3 regions of the Halomonas sp. EF61 genome follow, and region 1 is predicted to be linked to each of the others. Evidence: predicted binding sites of a transcription regulator. Region 1 holds the regulator's gene; each other region holds the start of a gene.
What was found. The regulator sigma-54, encoded in region 1, starts transcription at its own class of promoters, with help from an activator protein. The targets are predictions, from matches to a motif close to TGGCACNNNNNTTGCTNT.

Region 2: the regulator sigma-54 is predicted to act here: its motif matches at 1,804-1,821, upstream of speB (agmatinase).
Region 3: the regulator sigma-54 is predicted to act here: its motif matches at 1,455-1,472, upstream of NFI08_RS11950 (ANTAR domain-containing response regulator).

What each region holds. Positions count from the first base shown of each region.
Region 1 covers NZ_JAMSHM010000002.1:152,830-156,036, reverse strand. The annotation lists gene rapZ (RNase adapter RapZ) at 1-210, opposite strand, end outside; gene ptsN (PTS IIA-like nitrogen regulatory protein PtsN) at 264-749, opposite strand; gene hpf (ribosome hibernation-promoting factor, HPF/YfiA family) at 755-1,063, opposite strand; gene NFI08_RS09765 (RNA polymerase factor sigma-54) at 1,223-2,635, opposite strand; gene lptB (LPS export ABC transporter ATP-binding protein) at 2,917-3,207, opposite strand, start outside.
Region 2 covers NZ_JAMSHM010000001.1:639,398-642,604, forward strand. The annotation lists gene NFI08_RS02690 (DUF805 domain-containing protein) at 1-120, shown strand, start outside; gene NFI08_RS02695 (sigma-54 interaction domain-containing protein) at 151-1,653, opposite strand; gene speB (agmatinase) at 1,885-2,835, shown strand; gene NFI08_RS02705 (YjiH family protein) at 2,928-3,207, shown strand, end outside.
Region 3 covers NZ_JAMSHM010000002.1:685,588-688,794, reverse strand. The annotation lists gene NFI08_RS11955 (CmpA/NrtA family ABC transporter substrate-binding protein) at 1-775, opposite strand, end outside; gene NFI08_RS11950 (ANTAR domain-containing response regulator) at 772-1,371, opposite strand; gene NFI08_RS11945 (nitrate reductase) at 2,084-3,207, shown strand, end outside.

The DNA of each region.
Region 1 (3,207 bases):
GGCGGGGAAGCGTTCCAGTGCCTCAGGCAGGTTGCGGGCGTCGACGCTGACGGCGATACGGCGGGAATGACCGTTTTCCAGCTCGTCCACCAGGGCGCCCAGCAAGGTCGCGGGAAGGTTGTCGATGGCGTAGAACCCCAGGTCCTCCAGGGCTTGAAGGGCCACGGACTTTCCCGAGCCGGAGCGACCACTGATGATCACGAGCTGCATGTCCTGTCTCCTTGGGCAGGCGTCCATTGCTGATGGCCTAGGCAAGGCCGCGATCAGGAGGGAGTGTCGTCCCCTGGCGCCTGTTGGCGGATGGCTTCCTGCAGGCGCTCGTGAAGCTCGCGCTGGGAGCTGGCGTGGCGCAGACGGTGACGTGTGTCGGCGTCGTTCATGACGCCGGCGACCTGGCCGAGCAGGGCGAGATGGGCGTCGTCGGCCTCTTCCGGTACCAGCAGTACGAACACCAGATCGACGGGCTCACCATCGATGGCATCGAAGTCGACAGGTTCCGCGAGTTTGAGGAAGCCGGAGATGGGCGCCTTGCAGTGGGGGTTGCGGGCATGGGGAATGGCGACGCCATTGCCTATGCCGGTACTGCCCAGGCGCTCACGTCCGATCAGCCGACTGAAGACCTCCTGGCTGTCCAGGCTCGGGGTGTTCTGCGCAATGAAGGTGCTGAAAAACTCCAGCACCCTCTTCTTGCTGCCTCCCGGGACATCGAACAATGTGCGCTCGGGAGGGAGAATGGCTTCCAATGTCATGAGAGTCAGCGAATTCCGGCGCCTTGGGCGCGGGCTTGGGATTTTTCCTTGTGCTTGACCAGCTGGCGGTCCAGCTTGTCGGCAAGGGCGTCGATAGCAGCATACATGTCGCCGTCCTGCGCTTCGGCATGCAGGTCGGCACCGGCGGCGTGAAGGGTGCAGGCGGCCAGCTGGCGTTCCTTTTCCACCGAGAGGGTCACCTGGACGTTGGTGATGTTGTCGTAGTGGCGCTCCACACGGGTGAGCTTCTCTTGTACGTAGTCACGCAGGGGATCGGTCAATTCGACGTGGTGGCCGGTGATGTTGACTTGCATGACAGGCTCCTTGCTCTTTCGGGTGGTGGCTTGATTGTAACCCTTTTTCCGATCCTGCAAACCCCCTCGACGCTACGCAGAAAGACGCAGATGTCATGCGAAATTTCAAGTGCTTGCGCTTTCCCGATAACTAGGCTAGCGACGCCGCAGCGCAAGGCCTCAGCGCAGTCGCTTGCGCTCGCTGGAAGACGGAATATTCATGGCTTCCCGGTACTTTGCCACGGTGCGTCTGGCGACATTGACGCCGTCTTCCGCCAGCAATTCCACCAGTTTGCTGTCCGACAGAGGTTTGCGGGCAGGTTCCTTTTGAATCAACGATTTGATCATGGCGCGGATGGCGGTACTGGAATGGGCGTCGCCATCCTGGCCGACCTGGCTCGAGAAAAAATACTTCAACTCGAACACGCCGCGAGGCGTGTGCACGAACTTCTGGGTGGTCACGCGGGAGATGGTGGACTCGTGCATCTCCACCTTGTCTGCGATATCGGCCAGCACCAACGGTTTCATGGCCGCTTCTCCCTGCTCGAGGAAGTCGATCTGACGCACCATGATTTCCCGGCCGACCTTCAGTAAGGTGTCGTTGCGGCTGGACAGACTCTTGATCAGCCAGCGCGCCTCCTGCAGGTGGTCCTTGAGGAACTGGTTGTCCTGGCTCTTGTCCGCGCGCCGAATCAGTGCAGCGTAGTCGGGCTGGATGCGCAGTCGGGGCATTGCATCCGGGTTGAGTTCAACGCGCCAGCCCTCTTCGGTGTGGCGTACCACCAGGTCGGGTATGACGTAGTCGTTATCGCTGTCACCGAACTGGCTGCCGGGACGTGGGTCGAGGCTCCGGATCAGCTCGATGACGCTGTCGAGTTGGTCGTCATCGAGTCCTAGTCGGCGCTTCAGCAGACGTCGGTCGCCGCTGGCCAGCGCCTCGAGAAACTGTCTTACCAGTCGTCCGGCCTGGGGCAGCAGGACGGTATCGCGAGGCAGGCTATCCAGTTGCAGCATCAAACACTCGCGCAGGTCGCGGGCGAACACTCCGGTCGGTTCGAACTGTTGCAGCCGAACCAGCACCGCCTCCACCTCGGCGAGGGGAGGGGGGCGACGACCGTCTTGCTCGAGCCCCTGGGCAATGTCATCCAGCGTCTGCTCGAGATAGCCGTCGGCGTTGACCGCGTCGAGCAGGCTCTCGGCGATCAGGCGCTCCTGGTCGCTGACGTCGAGCATCGCCAGTTGCCAGCTCAGGTGGCTGTGCAGTGACTGGGAGCTTGCCTGGCGCTCGAAATCCGGCGCCTCGCCACTGCCGGCGGGGGTGGTGCCCAGGTCCTGGTAGGTGTCGGACCAGTCGCTGTCCACACTGAGTTCCGAGGGAATCTGATCCGCCCAGTCATCTTCCACGGCTTCCCTCGTCTGCTGTTCGCCGAACTCGTCCTCGAGTTCGAGCATGGGGTTGGCCTCCAGCGCCTGCTGGACCTCCTGGCGCAGGTCCAGGGTCGAAAGCTGCAGCAGGCCGATCGCCTGTTGCAGTTGCGGGGTCATGGTCAGCTGGGTACCGATGCGCAGCTGCAGTGACGCCTTGAGGGCCATGGGTCGGGATCCACCAGTGTTGTCGAAAGGCTTTACCCTAACGACGAGTCATCAGACATGCAAGCATCTTGCCAAGTTGGTGTTTTTTGACCTGTGGGAGGGAGTGTAAAGGTCGATGTGGAACAACTTGGTAGGGGGGAGGTGCTTCTTTCGAGGGAGGCCCTGTGTGCAAGGTGAGGCCGACCCTTTCGGGGCCGGCGGTTGGATGCTGATGCTGGCAAGTGTTGCGGCCGCTTGATGCGACTGCGACTGCGACTGCGGCTGTCGGGCGGCCCTGCGGTCTAGAGGCGGAAGTTCTCGCCCAGGTAGACCTCCTTGACGCGCTGGTTGGCGAGGATGGACTCGGCGCTGCCCTCAGCGATGATCTGGCCGTCGCCGACGATGTAGGCACGATCGCAGATATCGAGGGTCTCGCGCACGTTGTGATCGGTGATCAGGACGCCGATATCGCGGGCCTTGAGTTGACGAATGATGGACTTGATCTCGCCCACCGAGATCGGGTCGACCCCGGCGAAGGGTTCATCGAGCAGGATAAAGGCCGGCTCGGTGGCCAGGGCGCGAGCGATCTCGAC
Region 2 (3,207 bases), on a different contig from region 1:
GGGGAGTCCAGCGACACCGAGCACGACGAACGGGGCTCCACCAGCGGTGCAGTATTGGTGCTGAAGCCACTGCTGATCCTGGCCACCTGGGTCGGGTTCTTTTACGTCTTCCGTCAGTAGGTGCCGCAAAGCTCGGCCCTTCATCACCGGTCACCCGATCCGCAACCCATGCTGCTTGAGCTTGCGCACCACGCTTGGCTGGCTGATGCCCAGGTGTTCGGCGATGGCGTAGGTGGTGGGAAGGGTACGGCAACAGTCGGCAAGGATCTCACGCTCGCGCCGGGCCAGGGCGGCCTTCAGGCTCTCGCCCCGGGCAAGCGGCAGCTCGGGTCGAGCTGCACCTGGAGCGGATAGTGTCGCGGGTGACGTAGCGCCATCAGCCAGCGCAGCGGAGGCTCCGGTGACAGACGCCGCCGTCTGCTGCGCTTCACGCTGCTGCCCGCCGAGCTGCCCTACCGAGGCCCCCGTGGACGGCACCAGCAGATCGCCCTGGATGACATCGTCACTGGATAACCAGGCCCTTTCCAGAGTGTTTTCCAACTCACGCACATTGCCCGGCCAATCCCAGCCCATCAGCGCCTGCCACACGTCTCGCGACAGCATCTTGTCGCGTCCATAACGCCGATTGAGGCGCTTTAGCTGGCGCTCGACCAGGCCGGGAATATCCTCGCGACGCTCGCGCAGGGGCGGCAGGGTGACCGGAATCACGTTCAGCCGGTAGTACAGATCCAGGCGAAACAGGCCCTGCTCGACCCGTGCCGACAGGTCCTGATTGGTGGCCACCACCAGGCGAAAGTCGACCCGTCGCGGGGCCCTGTCCCCAAGCCGGGTAATACTGCCATCCTGGATGGTCTTCAGCAGCTTGGTCTGCACCGCCAGGGGCAACTCGCCGATCTCGTCGAGAAACAGGGTGCCGCCCTCGGCCTGCTCGATCAGCCCCTTGCGGCCCCCCGGCGCGGCGCCGGAAAACGCGCCCTTTTCATGGCCGAACATCTCCGATTCAAACAGGCTTTCGGGGATGGCGGCGCAGTTGACGTCGATAAAGGGGCCATCGCGGCGAGAACTCCAACGGTGCAGCTGGCGGGCGAAAGCGGTCTTGCCCACCCCGGACTCGCCCAGCATCAAGACCGTGGCGTCGGTGGGCGCGACCCGCTTGAGCAGCAGCGCCACCTCGCGCATCAGCTGGCTTTTCACCTCCAGGTCATCGAGCTCGGCCTCGAGTGCTTCGCTGTCGCTCTCCAGCGCATGCCCCCGGCGCAGGTGCTCGCTAAAGCGGCGCTGCAACAGCGCGTACTCCTGCTGCAGCAGCTGCAGATCGGTCAAGTCCATGGAGCGGCTGACCACCGCCACCAGCCGCTCACCCTCGAATACCGGATGGGCCTGGGCGATGACCCGGCGTCCGGTGCCGGTGCGCTGGACCAGCTGGGCCGGCCGCCCGCTGCGAATGACCTCCAGGCTGACCGACGGGGTCAGCACGCCATCGGCCTCGAGCCGCTGCACGCTGGTGGCGCAGAGCTCTTCGCAGGACATGCCGTAGACCGCCGCCGCCCCAGGACTGACGTCGCGGATACGACCGTCCGGCGCGACGATGAAGAAGTGGTCGTGGGCGGTATCGATGATGGTCTTGAGAATCTTGGTGTCGTCGTCGCTCATCCAGCGATCCATAAATGCATCATTGATTCAGAAGTGTATCACGATGCGTCGAGATCGTGATTCACTTCTGGATCACTTCTATCACCACAGCAGACCATCCCTTGGAATCTCTGCACCTCTATTACATCTTTAGTATAAATGCTCAAAAGATGGCACGGCGTCTGCATCACTCACAACAACCGTCAGGCCCAGGGCCGCGACCGTCCCCATCCACGATGCCAGGAGTTCCCTGTGAGCGACTTCAATCAACCTCTCGGCGGCAACGAGATGCCGCGCTTCGGTGGCCCTGCCACCATGATGCGTCTGCCCACCCAGACCAGCGCCGAGGGTCTGGACGCCGCCTTTATCGGCATTCCCATGGACATCGGCACCTCCAACCGCCCGGGCACCCGACTGGGGCCGCGCCAGATCCGCGACGAATCGCGCATGCTGCGCCCCTACAATATGGCCACCCGTGCTGCACCCTTCGACAGCCTGCAGGTGGCGGACATCGGCGACGTGCCGATCAACACCTTCAACCTGCCGAAGAACCTGGACATCATCAGCCGCTTCTACGACGACGTCCTGTCCCACGATTGCGTGCCGCTGACCCTGGGCGGTGACCACACCCTGACCTGGCCGATCCTGCGCGCCATCGCCAAGAAGCATGGCCCGGTCGGGCTGATCCATATCGACGCCCACGCCGACGTCAACGAGCACATGTTCGGTGAAGAGGTGGCCCACGGCTGCCCGTTCCGCCGTGCCCAGGAAGAAGGGCTGCTGGACGCCAACCGGGTCGTCCAGATCGGCCTGCGCGGCACCGGCTACGCCGCCGAGGACTTCGACTGGTGTCGCCAGCAGGGCTTCCGCGTGGTCCAGGCTGAACAGTGCTGGCACAAGTCTCTCGAGCCGCTGATGGCCGAGGTGCGCGAGCAGATGGGCGATGGCCCGGTGTACATCTCGTTCGACATCGATGGCCTGGACCCGTCGGTGGCGCCCGGCACCGGCACGGTGGAAATGGGCGGCCTGACCTCGGCCCAGGGCCTGGAGATCGTGCGCGGCGCCCAGGGGCTCAATATCGTCGGCGGCGACCTGGTCGAAGTCTCCCCGCCCTACGACCCCAGCGGCAACACCGCCCTGATGGGCGCCACCCTGCTCTATGAAATGCTGTGCGTGCTCCCCGGAGTCGCGCGCCGCGACTGAATCCTCACAGGGCCAGGGAGTGGCCCTGGCGACAGCCAACGAGGCGCCCGCGTCAGGGCGCCGACCATTACAACAGCAAAGAGTGATCGCCCATGTCCTCCCACCTGCATTCTGCCGACAAGATCACGACCGACGGGGGCAAGCTAAGCACCCATGGTCTGATCAAGTTCCTCGTCCCGTCGTTGATCGGCATCCTGCTGTTCCTGGTGCCCTTCTCGGTCGGTGATACCATCAACATCGGCATGGGTCTGGCCGCCGACTGGCTCAAGGCCACCCTCGGCGACGCCCTGCCCGCCATCGCCACCGTAGTGCTCACCCTGTCCATCGTGCTGACCCTGGTGGTCAAGCTGACCAAACCAGGCTGGGCCCGCC
Region 3 (3,207 bases), 530 kb from region 1:
GCAGCAGCGCGGACAGGGTATTCGGGTAGCGCCGCGCCCAGGAGGCAGTCACCCCCAGCACCTTCTCGGGATGCGCCGGCATCAGTTCCGCGCCGCTGGCCACCACTCGACCCACCTGACGATGCTGGGCCAGGCTGCCCCAGGGCTCGCCGACGCAGAAGCCATCGATCTCGCCTTCGCGCAGGGCGTCCACCATGCGCGGGGGCGGCAGCGCGACCAGTTCGACCTCGCGGTCGACGTCGATGTCGCCGCGGGCCAGCCAGTCACGCAGCAACAGGTGCTGGCAGGAGTAGGGGTAGACCATGGCCAGGCGTGGCCGGGTGCCTTCTTTCAGCGAGGCCTTGAAGCGTCGGGCCAGTTCGCTGGCCGCGCCGAAGGCGTCGGGCTCCCCGTTGTCGACCGAAGCGCCAACCGCATCGGCCAGGCGGCGAGACAGCACCAGCGTATTGCCCTGGCGGCTCAGCACCGCGGCGGCCAGGGTGTCACAAGGCGCGCGGGACAACCCCTGGCTCATGGCCAGCGGCATCGGCGCCAGCATCTGGGCGCCGTCAAGCAGGCCGGCGGCGACCTTGTCGCGCAGGGTGGACCAGGCGTTCTCGCGTGACAGGCTGACCTCGACTCCCTGGGCGGCGAAGAAGCCGCCTTCCCGGGCGATGATCAACAGCGCAGCATCCAGCAGTGGCACGAATCCCAGAGTCAGGCTGGCGAGCTCGGGTGGATGCGGCGCGCCAGTTCTGGACGTGCTGGCCGCGTCAGAAGACAGCGATGGACTCATGATCCCTTCTCCAGTGGCTTGAGGATGTCGATGACGTTCTGGGCGACCTGGGCGATGCGCTGGCCGCGGTCCATGGCCAGCTTGCGCAGCATGCGGTATGCCTGTTCCTCATCGCAGCTCTGATGCTTCATCAACAGGCCCTTGGCCTGTTCGATGCGCTTGCGGTCGGCGAGCTGATTGCGTGCCTTGTCGAGGTCGCGGCGCATTCCCTGAAAGGCTTCGAAGCGGGCGATGGCGACATCGATGACCGCCTTGACGCGGTTGGCCGCCAGACCGTCCACCACATAGGCGCTGACGCCGGCCTTCACCGCCGCCTTGAGCGATTCGGGGTCATGCTGGTCGGCGAAGAACACCACCGGTCGAGGGTTCTCCCGCTGCAGCAGCGCCATGCTCTCCAGGGTGTCCCGGTCCGGCGATTCCATGTCGATGATGACCACGTCGGGCTGATGCTGCTGCACCATGTCGTTGAGGCTGGCCGGGCTTGACAGTCGGCAGACCACCTGGTGTCCGTCCAGCGCAAGCGCCTCTTCGACCATGGCGGCGCGCACTATCTCGTCGTCGACCAGCAGGACCTTCAAGGTGTCGTGTTCGGGCATGGGCGTGGCTCGATGATGCTGTCGCTCGATAGAGCTCGAGTCGACATGATGAGGGGTGCACCTTGGGTGCCTCTGCACCTGTCAGCGCAAAAGGCGTTCCATTTTCGATCTTGTCGTTTCCTGTCAGGGAGATAACCCCCTGCAAAGCCACCGCCCTGCCCCCGCAGATATGCCGGGCAGGCGCTCGCGCACCGAAAGGGTGCGTAAACGGTGGCCTCCATCGTTCGTTGTGGTGCGAGCCTGGGGTCCGTCAGTCGTCTTCTCGCCGCCATCGCCTGGGTAAACGGCAGAAAAAAACGTCGTGGCTTCAATTGGCTGGCACCAGCATTCCACACTGCAAGGGGCGATTGTGGTGTTCTGGCACAGGGTTTGCTTTGGTTACTGGCAAAGCTAGTGCCGTTGGTGGTGCCATGGGCATCACTAAGCCGGGCCAGATCGCTAGGCCGAGCCAGGAAGGGTCCCGACGCTGGTGGCGGCGTGGGCCGGTTCGACAACTCGTCCGCAACGGGCGCTAGCACACACGAAATCCAGCGCGGGATTTCATCCGGCAACGACGCCCATCTCCTCGAGCCTTGCTCGACGGGATGGGCGTCGTGCGTTTGGACCGCAGCAAGGCCCGACCGATCAAGGCCCGGCCGCTAGCGGAGCGATGATCTGCCGATGAGATGCCGCCGATATGCCAGAGCAGCAAGATGGCCGACAGGAGAGCGCGATGACCCGGACGGATAGCGACAGCACGGAGATCGACAGCGGTGTGGGCGGCGAGGCCACAGGCACCACCTGTCCCTACTGCGGGGTCGGCTGCGGCGTCGAGCTACGTCGCGATGGCGAGGCGGTTACCCTCAAGGGCGATCGGGATCACCCGGCCAACTTCGGTCGCCTGTGCGTCAAGGGCTCGGCCCTGGCGGAGACTCTGGGCGGCCAGGGGCGCTTGACGCGACCCAGGGTGGACGGTCGCGAGACCGACTGGGACAGCGCGCTGGACGCCGTCGCCGAGCGTCTGGGAGCGATTGCCGAGGGTAGCGGCCCACAGGCCATTGCCGGCTACCTGTCCGGGCAGCTATTGACCGAGGACTACTACGTCGCCAACAAGCTGTTCAAGGGATTTCTCGGGACACCGCACCTGGATACCAACTCGCGGCTGTGCATGGCGTCGGCGGTGGCAGCCTACAAGCGCACCCTGGGCGCCGACGCCGTCCCCTGCAACTACGAGGACCTGGAAGAGGCCGAACTGGTGGTGCTGGTGGGGTCCAATCTGGCCTGGAACCATCCGGTGCTGTATCAGCGGCTGCGTCTGGCCAAGACCCGCAATCCGCTGATGCGGGTCGTGGTCATCGATCCTCGGGTCACCGATAGCTGCGAGATCGCCGATCTGTACCTGGGGCTGCGTCCCGGCAGCGATGCTTTGCTGTTCAATGGCCTGCTGGCCTGGATGGCCCGTCGCCAACGGCTCGATGAGGTCTATCTGAAGCGCCATGTGGACGGCGCCGAAGAGACGATTGCCGCCGCCCTGGACGAGGCGTCGGACATCGAGGCGGTGGCGGCGGCCTGCGATCTCGACGCCGAGCGCCTCGAGACCTTCTACTACTGGTTTGCCACCCAGCTGCACGTGGTCACGCTTTACTCTCAGGGCGTGAACCAGTCGACCAGCGGCACCGACAAGTGCCAGGCCATCCTCAACTGCCACCTGGCCGGCGGCAAGATTGGCCTGCCCGGCGCCGGCCCCTTTTCCATCACCGGCCAGCCCAACGCCATGGGCGGGCGCGAGGTCGGTGGGCTGGCCAACCAGCTGGCCGCCCATATGGACTATCACACCCCGGGCGCCATCGAACGGCT